DNA from 3 places in the Butyrivibrio sp. AE2005 genome. Region 3 is predicted to be linked to each of the others. Evidence: predicted binding sites of a transcription regulator. Region 3 holds the regulator's gene; each other region holds the start of a gene.
What was found. Region 3 encodes Rex, which represses fermentation and respiration genes when NADH is low (regulators of the CRP and FNR family bind a similar motif). Its sites were predicted from a motif close to ATTGTTAANTANTTAACAAT; they were not measured.

Region 1: the regulator Rex is predicted to act here: its motif matches at 2,998-3,017, upstream of ptb (phosphate butyryltransferase).
Region 2: the regulator Rex is predicted to act here: its motif matches at 2,371-2,390, upstream of DL92_RS0105775 (acetyl-CoA C-acetyltransferase).

What each region holds. Positions count from the first base shown of each region.
Region 1 is NZ_JMMD01000007.1:142,386-147,526, reverse strand. Features, by position in the region: gene DL92_RS18710 (DEAD/DEAH box helicase) at 1-2,060, shown strand, start outside; gene DL92_RS0108360 (AAA family ATPase) at 2,130-2,954, shown strand; gene ptb (phosphate butyryltransferase) at 3,068-3,976, shown strand; gene buk (butyrate kinase) at 4,087-5,141, shown strand, end outside.
Region 2 is NZ_JMMD01000005.1:3,356-8,496, reverse strand. Features, by position in the region: gene DL92_RS0105785 (3-hydroxyacyl-CoA dehydrogenase family protein) at 1-73, opposite strand, end outside; gene DL92_RS0105780 (enoyl-CoA hydratase-related protein) at 202-996, opposite strand; gene DL92_RS0105775 (acetyl-CoA C-acetyltransferase) at 1,112-2,302, opposite strand; gene DL92_RS0105770 (CotH kinase family protein) at 2,502-4,616, opposite strand; gene hpf (ribosome hibernation-promoting factor, HPF/YfiA family) at 4,613-5,141, opposite strand, start outside.
Region 3 is NZ_JMMD01000003.1:216,477-221,617, forward strand. Features, by position in the region: gene DL92_RS0104490 (bifunctional UDP-sugar hydrolase/5'-nucleotidase) at 1-1,035, opposite strand, end outside; gene hslO (Hsp33 family molecular chaperone HslO) at 1,135-2,022, opposite strand; gene DL92_RS0104500 (redox-sensing transcriptional repressor Rex) at 2,271-2,909, shown strand; gene DL92_RS0104505 (hypothetical protein) at 2,928-3,590, shown strand; gene DL92_RS0104510 (bifunctional ADP-dependent NAD(P)H-hydrate dehydratase/NAD(P)H-hydrate epimerase) at 3,642-5,141, shown strand, end outside.

The DNA of each region.
Region 1 (5,141 bases), on a different contig from region 3:
ATAATGAATACAATGTTATAGATTGCAAGGGATTAAATACCAATACATCAGGTATACTTGGCCAAGAGCGTATTTTTTCAAAGGAGAACGAAGTTCTTGGGAGTGTTATGCAATTTTTGCCGGAGATTGATACGGATCGAGGCATGTTTCATTGTGACAGGGATGAAGACAGGATATATGATTTTGTGACTTTGGGTGTCGAAGAACTTGCAAAACTCGGAGAAATTAAAGTTACGGATTCTTTTCAACACGTTAATGTGTTCAAAAAGGCAAATCTGTCTGTCGGAGTTTCGCTTTCGAAGGGCATGCTTGACCTCGAAGTTTCTTCCGATGAGATATCAAAGGATGAACTTCTGGAAATACTTGCAAGTTACAGAGCCAAAAAGAGGTATCACAGACTTCGTGATAACAGCTACATAAATCTTAATGACGAAGCGCTTGCAACTCTTGATGATATGCTTAAAACCTTGCAGATCTCAGAGAAAGATTTTCTTAAAGGAAACATGCATGTCCCTGTATATCGTACGCTCTATCTTGATAAACTTCTGGAGGAAAATGAGGAAATCTATGAAGATAGAGACAGCAGATTTAAGAATCTTGTAAAAGGCTTTAAGACTATAAAGGATGCGGATTTTAAAGCGCCCAAAAATCTTTCCAAGATAATGCGTAATTATCAGAAGACAGGATTTAAGTGGATAAGCACTTTGGAAAAATATGGTTTTGGCGGAATTTTGTGCGATGATATGGGACTTGGCAAAACTTTGCAGACCATAAGTTTTTTGTATAAACATTACACGGATAAGAGTATTGGTGAAAAACTTCCTTCACTTGTTGTTTGTCCCGCATCATTGGTTTATAACTGGGCGGATGAATTTGCCAAGTTTGCACCTGATATGAATGTTGTGACGGTAGCGGGCGGGGCTGCTGAGAGAACGCGTACTATTTCCGATGCGGATAAATATGATGTGCTTATAACGTCATATGACCTGATGAAAAGAGATGTGGCGCAGTATGAGGAAAAAGAGTTCTATTATGAGGTAATTGATGAGGCTCAGTATATAAAGAATCATACTACGGCAGCAGCAAAAGCGGTTAAGGTGATAAATAGTAAAAGACGCCTTGCGCTTACGGGTACACCTATTGAAAATCGTCTCAGCGAGCTGTGGAGCATTTTTGACTTCCTGATGCCAGGATTTTTGTATAAGTATGAACAGTTTAAACGTCAATTTGAGACACCTATCGTAAAGTATGAAGATAAAGACGCTTCGGACAGGCTTAAGAAAATGGTGGCACCGTTTCTTTTAAGGCGCCTTAAGGAAAATGTATTAAAAGAGCTTCCGGATAAACTTGAGAAGCGGCAGACCGTTGTCATGGAGAGTGCGCAGCAGACTCTTTATAATGCGCAGGTGCAGCACCTAAAGACTATGATAGAATCGGCAAAACGTGATAAATCATTCAATGAGGCCAAAATGAAGATTCTTGCCGAGATGACAAGGTTAAGGCAGATATGTTGTGATCCTTCGTTGTATGTTGAAAACTATGAGGGAGAATCGGCAAAGAGGCAGGCTTGTCTGGAACTTGTGGAAAGAGCGATTGAAGCAGGGCACAGAATCCTTATCTTTTCGCAGTTTACAACTATGCTGGATCTTCTCAAGAAAGATCTTGGAAAGGCCGGTATCGATTATTTTGAGATAACAGGGGCTACGAAGAAGGAAGACAGGATAGAACTTGTTAACCGCTTTAATGACGGAGAGAACAGTGCATTTTTGATATCTTTGAAGGCAGGGGGAACAGGACTTAATCTTGTCGGAGCAGATATGGTAATTCACTACGATCCATGGTGGAATCTTGCTGCGCAGAATCAGGCAACGGACAGAGCACATAGAATTGGGCAAAAGAAAACTGTTACAGTTTACAAACTTATTGCAAAAGGAACTATTGAGGAAAAAATAGTTGAGCTCCAGAACAGTAAGAGTGACCTGGCAGAGGAAATACTATCGGGTGAGACTAATATTATTTCAAAAATGACAGAGTCTGATTTTATGGAGCTATTAGGATGAATACTCCGTGAGTATAGCTATGAGCGAACCGGCGGCGAAGTCGACAAGATTAAAAAGGTTTAACGGACAATGAAATATCTTTTGAGTTTTAAACTAAGCGGTGAGCGGCTTGAAGAAAGCTGTCCGCATATTTATCCGTACAGCGTGTTTAGAGGCAAGGACCCGGAACCGTTTGTCTTTTCGGATATTACGGTGCTGTATGGAAATAACGGTTCGGGAAAGTCGACGATACTCAATATCATTGCGAACAAGCTCGAGTTAAAAGGAAGGGAGCATGTGACTGCAAATGGTTTGGGGCGTATCGATTATACATTGAAATATAACAATGAGTGTGCTTACGATCTTGGCGTAGATGAGAATTCAGGCTTATCTTTTCATGAAATTCCAAGAAATAGTATGTATATAAAGAGTGAAGATATTCTCTATGAGATCAAGAAGATTCAGCAAAGGGATGTACTGTCAAGCGATATGCTCTATTACAATATGAAGCAGGGAAAAAATCGTAAGGAGGCAGAGCGGTATCTTTCTTCAGCTGAAGGGAAAAAGCGTTTGGTTGAAAAAATATTTGCTCAGGAAAAATATTCAAACGGTGAGACGGCGCTGCAGATATTAAATGATCTTATTACCCCGGATGCGTTGTTTCTTCTTGATGAGCCTGAAGTATCTCTTTCGCCCGCCAACCAGGTGACGATGGCGGAAGAAATCAACAAGATGGCAAGGTTTCTTGGATGCCAGTTTATCATCGCTACGCATTCACCGTTTCTTTTGGGTACTCTTAATGCCAAGATATATAATCTTGATACATGTGATTACAGAGTCAGCAAGTGGTACGATCTCGAGAACGTTAGGTACTTCTATGATTTTTTTCAGAAAAGAAAAGATTTTTTTGAATAATAGGTAGCTACTGTAAATGGTATTCTTGCATTTATGAATACTGAGTGTTAAAATTTTATCATATGGCTTTTGGATATTTTAATCTAAGATAAATTTTTTTGGAGGTTTTTAAAATGAGTAAGAATTTTGATGACATTTTGGCAAAGCTTAAGACAGCCGAGAAAAAGAAGATGTCTGTTGCCGTAGCGCAGGACACACACGTACTTGAGGCTGTTAAGGTTGCTAAGGAGAGAGGAATCGTTGATTCTATCCTCGTTGGTGACAAGGATGAGATCGAGAAGAAGGCAGCAGAGGTTGGAATGAACCTTGCAGACTACGAGATCATCGATGTAAAGGATACCATCGAGGCAGCTCGTACAGCAGTTTCTCTCGTACACGACGGAAAGGCTGACATTTACATGAAAGGCGCTTTGGAGTCAAGAGATTTCCTTAAGAGCGTTCTTGATAAAGAAGTTGGTCTTCGCACAGGTCGTCCTCTTTCACACGTTTGCGTGTTTGAGATTCCCGGAATCGATCGTCTTCTTTTCCTTACAGACGTTGCATTTATGCCATATCCCACACTTGAGGATAAAAAAGTCATCATTGAATATACAGTAGATGTAGCAAGAGCTTGCGGTGTTGATTGCCCTAAGGTTGCTCCTCTTGCAGCAGTAGAAGTAGTTAACCCTAAAATGCCCGTTACAGTTGAGGCAGCAGAGCTTACAAAGATGAACGAAGCAGGCGAGATCAAGAACTGCATCGTTGACGGACCTCTTTCAATGGATCTTGCTATCGATCCCGAGGCTGCTCAGCACAAGGCAGGCGCTCTTGACAGAAAGATCGTCGGTGATGCCGATATCCTTCTTTTCCCTGATATCCACGCAGGAAACCTTACATACAAGACAATTGTTCGTCTTGCAAAGGTTAAGAACGGTAACATCCTTACAGGAACAAAGGCTCCTGTAATCCTTACATCAAGATCTGACAGTGTTGAAGTAAAGGTTAACTCAATCGCACTTGCAGCAGTTGTTGCCAATAAATAAGCTGAGAGAACTTGATGAGTTTTTTTCGAATCTAGTTCGAACGTCTTCCGGCGAGGGCAAAGCCCGAGAGCGGAAGTTCCTTATAAAAAAATATGTGAAAGGAAAAAAACATGATAAAGAGTTTAATTATAAATCCCGGTTCAACTTCTACAAAAGTCGGCATCTTCGAGGATGAGACACTTGTAAAAGAGGAAACATTAAGACACAGCACTGAAGAAATCAATCAGTATGCTACAATCATCGATCAGAAGGATTTTCGTAAGAACATCATTCTTGATTTCCTTAAAAAAGAAAACATCGACATCAAATCTTTCAACGTAATCGTAGGAAGAGGAGGACTCTTAAGACCTATTCCGGGCGGCACATACGAGTGTACAGATGCGCTTCTTGCAGACCTCAAGGTTGGTGTTCAGGGACAGCACGCATCTAACCTCGGCGGTATTCTTGCAAGAGAGATCGGTGATGAGATCGGTGTTCCTTCATATATAGTTGACCCCGTTGTTGTTGACGAGATGGAGCCTGTTGCACGTATCTCAGGTATTCCTGAAGTTGAGCGTGTTTCAATCGATCATCCTCTTAACCAGAAGGCTGTTGCAAGAAGATATGCAAAAGAGATCGGTAAAAAATATGATGAGATCAGCGTTATCGTAGTTCACATGGGTGGCGGTACATCAACAGGAGTTCACAAGAACGGCAAGATGGTTGACGTATTCGCAGCACTTAACGGTGACGGTGCATTCTCACCTGAGAGAGCTAACGGCATCCCTGCTAAGGCACTCGTTGATCTTTGTTTCTCAGGCAAGTTCACATATGATGAGATGAAAAAGAAAATCGTTGGTGGCGGCGGACTTAACGCATATCTTGGAACCAACGATATGAGAGAAGTAAACAAGATGTGCGAAGAGGGCGATGAGAAGGCTAATCTTATCCGTGACGCATTCATCTATCAGATCTGCAAGAACATCGGCGCTTGCGCTACAGTTCTTAAGGGTAAGGTTGATCAGATCATCCTTACAGGCGGTATCGCATATGGTCAGGTTATCACAGACAAGATCAAAGAACGTGTTGATTGGATTGCACCTGTAACCGTATATCCCGGAGAGGATGAGCTTCTTGCACTTGCACAGGGCGCTATCCGTGTTATGAACGGCGAAGAGGAAGCAAA
Region 2 (5,141 bases), on a different contig from region 3:
CGCTCTCAGCCTGAGCAAAAGTCTGAGCAATTCCTGAGCCCATTGTACCTGCGCCAATAACAGCTACTTTCATTATAAAATCCTCCTATATATAAATTATTATGTGTATATACTATTTCCCTATCGGAAGTTCCGCTCTCGCTTCGCTCGCCGGAACAAAGTAGTACACTAGGCTCGATAAAACCTCGCCAAGTGATTACTTTATGCATTTTTAAAATCTACAACTTTAACCTTCTTCGGATCGTCTTTCTTTCTGAGGAAGTTAGCCATTCCCTCTTTCTGATCCTCTGTCTCGAAGCAAGAACCAAAGAGCTTCTCTTCGATTACAAGTGCAGCATCAATGTCTGTCTGAAGTCCATCGTTGATAGCCTTCTTGCAAGCACGAACAGCGATAGGTGCATTTGCAGCGATCTGTGATGCCATCTTCTCAGCAGCTGCAAGGAGCTCTTCCTGAGGATATACGGCATTAACAAGACCGATTCTGTAAGCCTCGTCTGCCTTGATGTTACGTGCTGTGTAGATAAGCTGCTTAGCCATTCCTGCACCGATAAGACGTGCAAGTCTCTGTGTTCCGCCAAATCCGGGTGTGATTCCGAGACCAACCTCAGGCTGACCAAACATAGCGTTCTCTGAGCAGATACGAATATCACAGCTCATTGAAATCTCGCATCCGCCGCCAAGAGCGAATCCGTTAACTGCAGCGATAACAGGAAGCGGGAACTCTTCGATCTTACGGAATACGTCGTTACCTTTCTTACCGAAAGCTTCACCCTCAGCCTTTGTGAGTGTGCTCATCTCTCCGATATCGGCACCTGCAACAAAAGACTTTTCGCCTGCACCTGTAAGAACAACAGCTCTTACAACATTAACGTCGATGCTGTCAAAAGCAGCATTAAGGTCATCAAGTACCTGTGAGTTAAGTGCATTGAGTGCTTCAGGACGATTGATTGTAATAACAGCGATCTTGTCTTTAACTTCGCAATTTACAAAACTCATGTCTTTATCTCCTTTGAATATTCAATTTATATTTTTTCGTGATATACGCGGGCATCAAATGTATAACGACTGCTCTGTGCAAGCACAGCAGTCGTCACACATTTTCTTCCCTATATTACTCGTACTTTTCAACTATTGTAGCGCAACCCATTCCGCCACCGATGCAAAGAGTTGCAAGACCCTTCTTAGCATCTGCTCTTCTGCCCATCTCGTGAAGAAGAGTTACAAGGATACGGCATCCTGAAGCTCCTACGGGATGTCCGAGTGCGATAGCGCCACCGTTTACATTAACCTTGTTCATATCGAATCCAAGGTCCTTAGCTACTGCAACAGACTGTGCTGCAAATGCCTCGTTAGCCTCGATAAGATCGATATTGTCAAGTGAAAGTCCTGTCTTCTTAAGAACTTTGTTTGTAGCTGCAACAGGTCCGATACCCATAACCTCGGGCTCAACACCTGCAAGTGCTCCGCCAACCCATGTAGCCATAGGCTTGATTCCGAGCTCTTTAGCCTTCTCTTCGCTCATAACAACGATTGCTGCTGCACCGTCGTTGATACCTGAAGCGTTACCTGCTGTTACAAGTCCGCCTTCCTTACCTGAGCAGCACTTAAGCTTTGAAAGTGACTCAGCTGTTGTGCCGGCACGAGGGCCCTCATCAACCTTGAAGTCTACCATTTCTTTTTTAACCTTAACGGGAACGGGAACGATCTCGTCGTTGAACTTGCCTTCAGCCATAGCCTTCTCGCACTTCTGCTGAGAATTTGCTGAAAATGCGTCAAGCTCTTCTCTTGTAAGGTTCCATCTGTCGCAGATATTCTCTGCTGTTATCATCATGTGATAGTGATTGAATGCATCTGTAAGAGCATCGTTTACCATTGTATCTACAACTGTTCCGTTGTTCATACGATATCCGAAACGTGCATTGGGAAGTGCGTAAGGAGCCATAGACATGTTCTCCATTCCGCCTGCTACTACTATATCAGCCTCACCTGCCTTGATAAGGTCAGCTGCCATATTGACACAGTTAAGACCCGATCCGCAAACTACGTTAAGAGTTACAGCAGGAGTCTCGATAGGAAGTCCGGCTTTGATTGAAGCCTGTCTTGCTACGTTCTGTCCAAGACCTGCCTGGATTACGCAACCCATAAGAACTTCATCAACCTGTTCAGGCTTAACACCTGCACGGTTAAGTGCTTCCTTGATAACTATAGAACCAAGCTCTGCTGCCGGTGTGCCGCTGAGTGCTCCACCCATCTTGCCGATAGCTGTTCTACACGCGCCCGCTAATACTACTTTCTGTGCCATAACGTATTACCTCCATTTTTTGAAAAAATTATCTGTCCGTTATTCGATTTTTCTTAATAAAACCTTTGATTGACAAATTTTTGTCAGAACAGGTTTATTGTAGCATACCCCCTTGTCAAATGCAATAAAAAGAAACTTCCCACAAACGTTTTTATTTAGCAAATTGCCAAACCGTCGCAGGAAGTTTCCTTCATGATTTTTAATTCTCTTTTATATCTTTTTCAAGCATTTTAAGGACATATTCTTTTCGGTTTTTAAAAAATGAGTCAAGCGCCGCAAGATCTTTCTCATACTCCTTTTCAGAGTATCCGTCCTCTTCAAACCTTCTTATCGTCTCGATGTTCTGCTCGCGGTATATCTTGTCCCACTCAGCAAGCTTCTTACTCAGATGCTCGTAGGACAGCTCATTCTCAGTAAGCTCAACCATCCTGTTGTAAAAGAGCTCCTTAAATCCAGGTCTTTCATAGAAAAATCCCGGCATAAACATCTTTTCATCAAGTTCCCTGTAATATGAAACCGTATCCGCTTCCACATCCTCACAGGTAATATCAAGATCGTACGCAGCAAAGCGCCACTTGCCGTCACCGTAATCGCCGTATCCCGGCTCTTTTGACCTAAACATAAATCTGTTATGCTCGCCGTCGATGTCGGTATCGTTAAAGAATAAGAGCATGCAATAATAATCGATCATATTGTCTATATCAATCTCGCTCTCAACTTGCGAATAAACCGCATCATCACTCATATCGCCATTCATCATCACATCATACAGCGCCTTGTAATTCTCATCCGTCTCCGGATCTCCGCACTCGACTGCGCTGTTTTTCTCAGTCCATAACATATCTTTCGGAATGCCGTAGCGCTCGGCAAAATAGTTATCATCGTACTGTTCTCTGAGATTGTAAATTCCCCAATACTCGCCGTTTATAAAGACAACTTCAGGGACGGAATTCTGGAAAGGAATTCCCGTTTCTCCTATCACGGACTGAATGAACGGCTCCTGATATATTATCCTGCCATCGCCTTTTCGAAGTCGCACTTTCTTTTCATTGTTACAGACAAAACTCTTAGCAAAGTTCTTTTGCCCATCATAAATATCTCTCGCAAACAGGTTGAGCGCTTTCTGATACACGAACCTCGTCGACTCGCCCGATATCCTGACACCTATATCCTGGGAAAAGAAATCCTTATGAGCGGAATCAAACGCAGTCATATGCGCTTTTCTCTCCCACTCTTTTCCCGAGAACTCCGAATTAGTGAAGTAACTTCTATAATACACTTCTCCGTTATCATCCGTGAAACTTCCCGGAACTTCGTCTTCAGGCAAATCCGTAAATCCCCCGAGTTCCTTGTACTCATCATATTTCTTGCCCAGAGTATAGATTCCTCTGTCATGGTCAAAAAGATCCGCAGGGTCAAAGACAAGGGACATTATCTGTTTATCCTTGTATTTTTCCTTCTTATCATATCCGACAAAATACGTGTGCGTCACAACTTTGCTCTTCTTGCCCGTAAGCTTATTTATCGCCACGGCACTGATCACATTCGCCTTGTCAATCTTGTAGCCGGGCGGATTGTAGGTCGGGTACATTATCTCATTCGAATACACATTTTCTTTTGCGGACGCGTCGGTAAGAGTAATCTCGCCCTTGTATTTCTGTGAATTCTCATCGGGAACACTTCCGTCGTCGGTGTAAAAAATATTCACCCACGGCGAAGACGAGATCTTTAATTTGGTTCCCTCGTCATAGAATCCGTCTTCTATAGAAAAAACAGGTCCTTCGATATAAGAATTATCAATATGGGAAGCACCGCCGTTTGTCTCTCCGGGAGTTGCCGAAAGAGATGCGAACTTACCTTTACCGTCTTCTTCCCTAGAATAAGTCACATCATAGGAAAGTCTCGGAAGAGTCACGGCATCAAGCATATTGCCGTCCTCATCACTTAGATAGATCGTTTCTCCGTCTTTGCTAATGCCAAAGCCGTTCTCCGCATCTTTGGAGATGCTTGCCACAAAAAATCCGTTTGCAGGAATCGCCTCTTCTATTCTGAATTTCTTCAGGTCCTTTCTACTATCGGAAATATATAATCCTGAAACTTCCGAACCGGACATGTTGTAGAGCTCCACATAATCCGTGTACTCTCCGGCATCATTTCTGTATGCGCCGAAATTATCCGCACACACTTCATTTATAACGACCGTTCTGCTGTCTTTTACAAGCCCGCAACAAAAAAGGGTTGCTGCGCTGACAGCCAGCAACCCTGTAAATACTATGGTATATTTAGTTTTGCCAAAAAAGAATTCTCGTATCATACTTCAGGCTCTATCAATCCGTATGTATTTCCCTTTCTCTTATAAACTACATTAACCATGTCTGTTTCTGCATTAACAAATACAAAGAAGTTGTGTCCCAAAAGTTCCATCTGAACGCATGCGTCTTCTGCATACATAGGCTTGGGATCGAATTTCTTGATCCTCTCGATGCGGATAGTCTCCTCATCCATGTAATCAGCCTCAAGATATTCTTTCTTGAAGTTGCTGACTTCAGCCTGCTGCTTATCAACGATCTTACTTCTGTATTTCTTAAGTTGTCTCTCAATAACCTCCTCTACCAAGTCAATCGATACATACATGTCATTGCTGACCTGCTCTGCACGGATAATTTTGCCCTTAACGGGAATGGTAACCTCGATCTTATGTCTATCCTTATCAACGCTGAGGGTAACATTGGCATCTGTATCAGAGGTGAAATACTTCTCGAGTTTTCCGATCTTCTCTTCTACCGCTGCCTTAAGTCCGGGTGTTACATCAATGTTCTTGCCTACAATAGTAAATTTC
Region 3 (5,141 bases):
ACGAAGAAGCATATCAGCTAACTTAAGGGGCAGAGCGCTTTCGCCTTCAGCGAAGAGAGAGCAACCGTCGAGAAGAAGATCGATGAAATCCATGCCTGATCCGCCCTTGGATGCACCCTTTGAGGCACTCTTTCCGCCAAGGCCAAACAAATTGCCAAGCAGATTAAAGATTCCGCTGCCACCCTTAAGAGCATCACCCAAGCCAAGCTGGGACATGCAGATAACAAGGTCGGCACCATCTTCCTTAAGACTCTGAGCCTGCTGTTCGGCGCAAGTATACCATTCAGAATTCTTGGATAAGTCATAGTTTCCTAAAGCTTCATATTCGGGCAATCCGAAGAAGCCGATCTTCATGTCTGAATTAGCACAGTCATACATGAAGCTGTTGTCACAAAGGCTGTTTTGCTTCATAATGCTTGAGAAGCAATCGGATGACTGTGAGAAATCCTTTCCTTTGCCTTTGCAAGCAGCATTCATTGCCTTGTCGGCACAGTCGAAATTAACAATGCTGCAACCTGAATCAAAATAATTGTTTGTATTTATATCGGATCCGTAGTTGAATCCGTAATTTCCGAAATTAGCAAAATCATAGCCGGCTTCATTCATTGCAAGGAAAGCGGCATAATCGTTATCGTAAGTGTTCATGCACTGAGCACCACCGTTGGCACTCCAAAATTTTTCCATATCTTTACCTTCACAGAAATCACCTGTGTCGATAAGAACAACATCAGACTTCAAGCTATCTTCAAAAAAGTTCTTAAGAGATGCAACATAAGGATATTTATCGAAATTACATTGTGCATCATTGGTTGAAAGGATAACTGTTTTATCGGACATATCCTTTCCTTCTTCTACAAGCTTTTTGAAATCATTGATACTGGCTACACCAGAAGTGTTATTTATATGTACACCTTCTTTTCCTCCGGCATGTGCAACGGCTGCACCTATACCGGAAGTCAGAAAGATAGTCGATGCCAGAGTTAAGGACATGACGGTCCTGATGGCACGCGATTTTTTTACAGTGTGTCTTGTCATACTATTACCTCCTTTGTTAAAACCCCTGTAACTTTGTTAGTAAAATGTTACTAACATCTAAGCAATAGTATAACGCATAATCTGTTTTTATAAAAGGTGTTATTTCAAATTTCTTTGAATTTCAAGGAGTTCAGACGTTTTAAAGATATATTTTTTGTTACAAAAATGACAACATAATTCTATGGGTTTTCCATCGTCAATCAGCTCCTGAAGCTCTTTTCGGCCAATTAACATAAGGGCTCTTTCAACCCTGTCTTTGTCGCAATTGCAGAAAAAATTTAAATCAATTTTATCTGTGATCTCTATATCGAAGCCTTCGAGAATTATGTTAAGTAAATCTTCGGGAGCCTTTCCGGCCTTGAGAATATCAGTAACCGAAGAGAATTTTGTAAGATTTTCCTCGAGCTTTGATATTACTTCTTCGGAAGCGAAGGGCAGAAGCTGGATGATAAATCCGCCTGCGGCGATAACGGAAAGATTCTCTCTTTCAACAAGAACGCCGAGTCCGACTGAAGAAGGAGTCTGTTCAGACTTGGTAAAATAGTATGTGAGATCTTCGGCGACTTCTCCGGTATACAGAGGAACCTGGCCGACATAGGGCTCTTTTAGCCCCATATCCCTGATAACGGTGAGAGTACCTTCGCCGATTCCGCCTCCTACATTTAAATGTCCGGCCGCATTTGGTTCCATGACAACATAAGGGTTTGTAACATAGCCCTTAACATTACCAAACCTGTCGGCTGTTGCAAGAACTCCTTTTAAAGGACCGTCACCGTCCATCTTTACGGTTATGAGGTCCTGATCGTTATCCATCATTGTTCCCATCATTACAGTGCCTGTCATAAGACGTCCGAGTGCCGCTGCGGCAATGGGAGAGAGGTGGTGTGCTTTTCTTCCGTATTCGGCAAGATCTCTTGTTGTTGCAGCGAAAGCTCTTATCTGCGCATCTGCTGCGGTTGCGCGTACCATATAATCTTTATATGACATGATTTATCCTCAACTTTCTTTATTATCAATAGATGTAATTCGTATTGAATAATATATGATTTCACTATTAAAGTAAATGGCGCGGTAAATCAGCTGTTTTTGCGGAATATGTGGCTTTATCCGATTGACATAGATTTAACGCACAGATATAATTATTTTGTATAATCCTTAACAATCTATACTATTGTTTAAAAGAGAATTCTAAGAATTATTTCAGTTAAAAATAATACATAATAAAGGAGCAGAATATGGCAGATAAGGAAATTTCTCAGGCGGTCATTTCCAGACTTCCGCGTTATTTCAGATATTTGGGAGATCTCAAGGAGAAAGGTGTTGAGAGAATATCTTCTCAAGAGCTTAGCGACATCATGAAAGTCACTGCTTCTCAGATAAGGCAGGATTTTAATAATTTTGGTGGTTTTGGTCAGCAGGGATATGGTTATAACGTAGGTTATCTCTATGACGAGATCAGTAAGATTTTGGGAATAGACAAGGAACACAGCCTTGTTATTATCGGAGCCGGACATCTCGGCAAGGCAATCGCGGGTTACACGAATTTTACAAGAAGAGGATTTGTTTTCAAAGGAGCATTTGATTGTAACCCCGATCTTTTCGGATCAAAGATAAGAGATGTGGAAGTTCGTCCGATCGATGAAGTAGAAGATTTTGTAAAAAACAATAAAATAGAGATAGCTGTTTTGACCATTCCGAAGGATCAGGCAGTTCCGATGGCTCACAGACTATGCAAGTGTGGAATTAAAGCCATCTGGAACTTTGCACACGTCGATCTCGAGGTGCCTGACTATATTGTGGTAGAAAATGTACATTTATCTGACAGTTTGATGAAATTATCGTATAATATAAACAGGTCAGGAAAAAATGTTTAACTCAGGTGAGAAAAACTAATGGCAAAAGACAAAGAAGCTTATATGTCTGCGTTACAGGGAAAGAATATTCCCATTTTGACGCTGGATAACAAATGGCACCAGCTCTTTACGCAGACGGAAATGACACCGGAGATCTCGAATCTTGCGGATGAATTGAATGCACTTGTCGAGCGTGACGGGAAGTTGCGCAGTGAGACCAAGGACCTTAAGAAGGTTAAGAAAAAGCTTCTTGGTGAGATTGTGCCCCTTAGGGACGAAGCCAATAAAGCGGGTGATTCATCTGCTATCGAGAAAAAAATTGAAGACAGAACAAGACTTATCAATGACTGCAACGAGAGAATCGAATCCTACGATGATGAACTCAGGGATCTTTCGAAAAAGATATATGAAGCCGATTACGAGCTGATGATCGAAACGATGAAGGTTTGCTATGAGAGACTTCATGATAATACCGAGTACATCACGGAACTTGATAAATGGGTTTCGGATTTCAGAGTGCAACTTAAGAAGAATATAGTTCTCATGCAACAGGCGGAGATGGAAAATTATAATCTTTATTCCTATATGCATCAGATCTTTGGGCCGGAAGTTATTGAAATATTCGATATGAAATACGATCCGGACAGAAGACATCCTATCCGCAGGCCTCTTGCAGGCAATGACAAGGATTACACATCATAATTGATTTAAAAAGCTGCCTGATGGCAGCTTTTTTCAAAGGGGAGATAAGCTATGAAGTATGCGGTGACAAGCGATGAGATGAAAAGATATGACAGAAATACTTCGGAGGTCTTCGGAGTGAGCACTGAGATTTTGATGGAAAGAGCGTCTCTTTGCGTTGCTGATGAGATTGAAAAACATATTTCTTCCAAAAACGCAGACAGAAAGTACACAGCGCTTGTTTTTGCCGGAGTCGGAAATAACGGCGGAGACGGCATTTGTACCGCGAGGCTTTTAAAACAAAGGGGCATAAGAGTCAAGCTTGTGGTAGTCGGTGATATGACTAAGTGCAGCGACCTGTGCCTGAAGCAACTTAAGATCGCGGCAAATTACGGAATCAATGCTGACACTTTTTCCAATATAAGAGACAACAAAAGCCCTGCTGAATGGGATATTATAGTAGATGCATTGTTTGGTATAGGGATTTCCAGAAATATTACGGGAAGTTATGCTGAGGTTATCGGCTATATCAATGATTGCAAAAAAGACAGAAGAGACGATCTTTTTGTTGTGTCTGTCGACATTCCTTCGGGGATAAATGCTGATGACGGAAGGATCTGTTCTCTTTGTGTAAAAGCTGATGAAACTGTTACGTTTAACTGCGTAAAACTGGGACATATTCTGTATCCGGGATGCGAATATACTGGCAAGCTTGTTGTCTGCGATGCCGGAATTACAAAAGAAAGCTTTTGCGGAAACACTCCGGAATATTTCTTTTATGACGAGAAAGTTACAGCTCTTTTGCCCGAGAGAAAAAAGTATTCAAATAAGGGAACAAACGGAAAAATCCTTATAATTGCCGGCTCGAAGGAAATAAGCGGAGCATGTGCGCTTAGCGCGGGAGCGTGCCTTAAGGCCGGAGCAGGGATGGTAAAGGTGTTTACGGCTTCTGAAAATGCGGAAGTCATAAAGACTGTTATTCCGGAAGCCCTTATTGATACATATGAGGACTATGAACCTGTTTCGGAGAAGCTTGAAGATGCGATGAACTGGTCGACGGCAGCGGTTGTGGGCCCGGGAATCGGGATGACCGGTAGGGGGGCTGAGATCCTTAAAATCGTTCTTTCAAGATATGACAAGAACCTTGTTGTTGATGCGGACGGACTTAATCTTATTTCAACCGATAAGGAACTTAGGCGTCTTGCGGGCAACTTTGGAAGAAACGGCAAAAAGCTTATCCTTACGCCTCATCTTGCTGAATTTGCAAGACTTTTTGGAAGGGATATTAAGGAGTGTAAGAGGAATATTCTCTTTTACCCAAAAGAACTTGCCAAAGAACTTCATTGTACGGTCATTTGTAAGGATGCACGAAGCGTTGTTAGTGACAGTAACGAAAAAAAGATTTATATTAATATAAGCGGAAATGACGGCATGGCAACCGCGGGAAGCGGAGATGTGCTTTCGGGCGTGCTTGGAGCTCTTGTGGGAACGGAACTTAGTTCTTTTGAATGCGCCTGCATAGGAGCGTATCTACACGGGGCTGCGGGCGATCTGGCGGCTGCTCGTCACGGA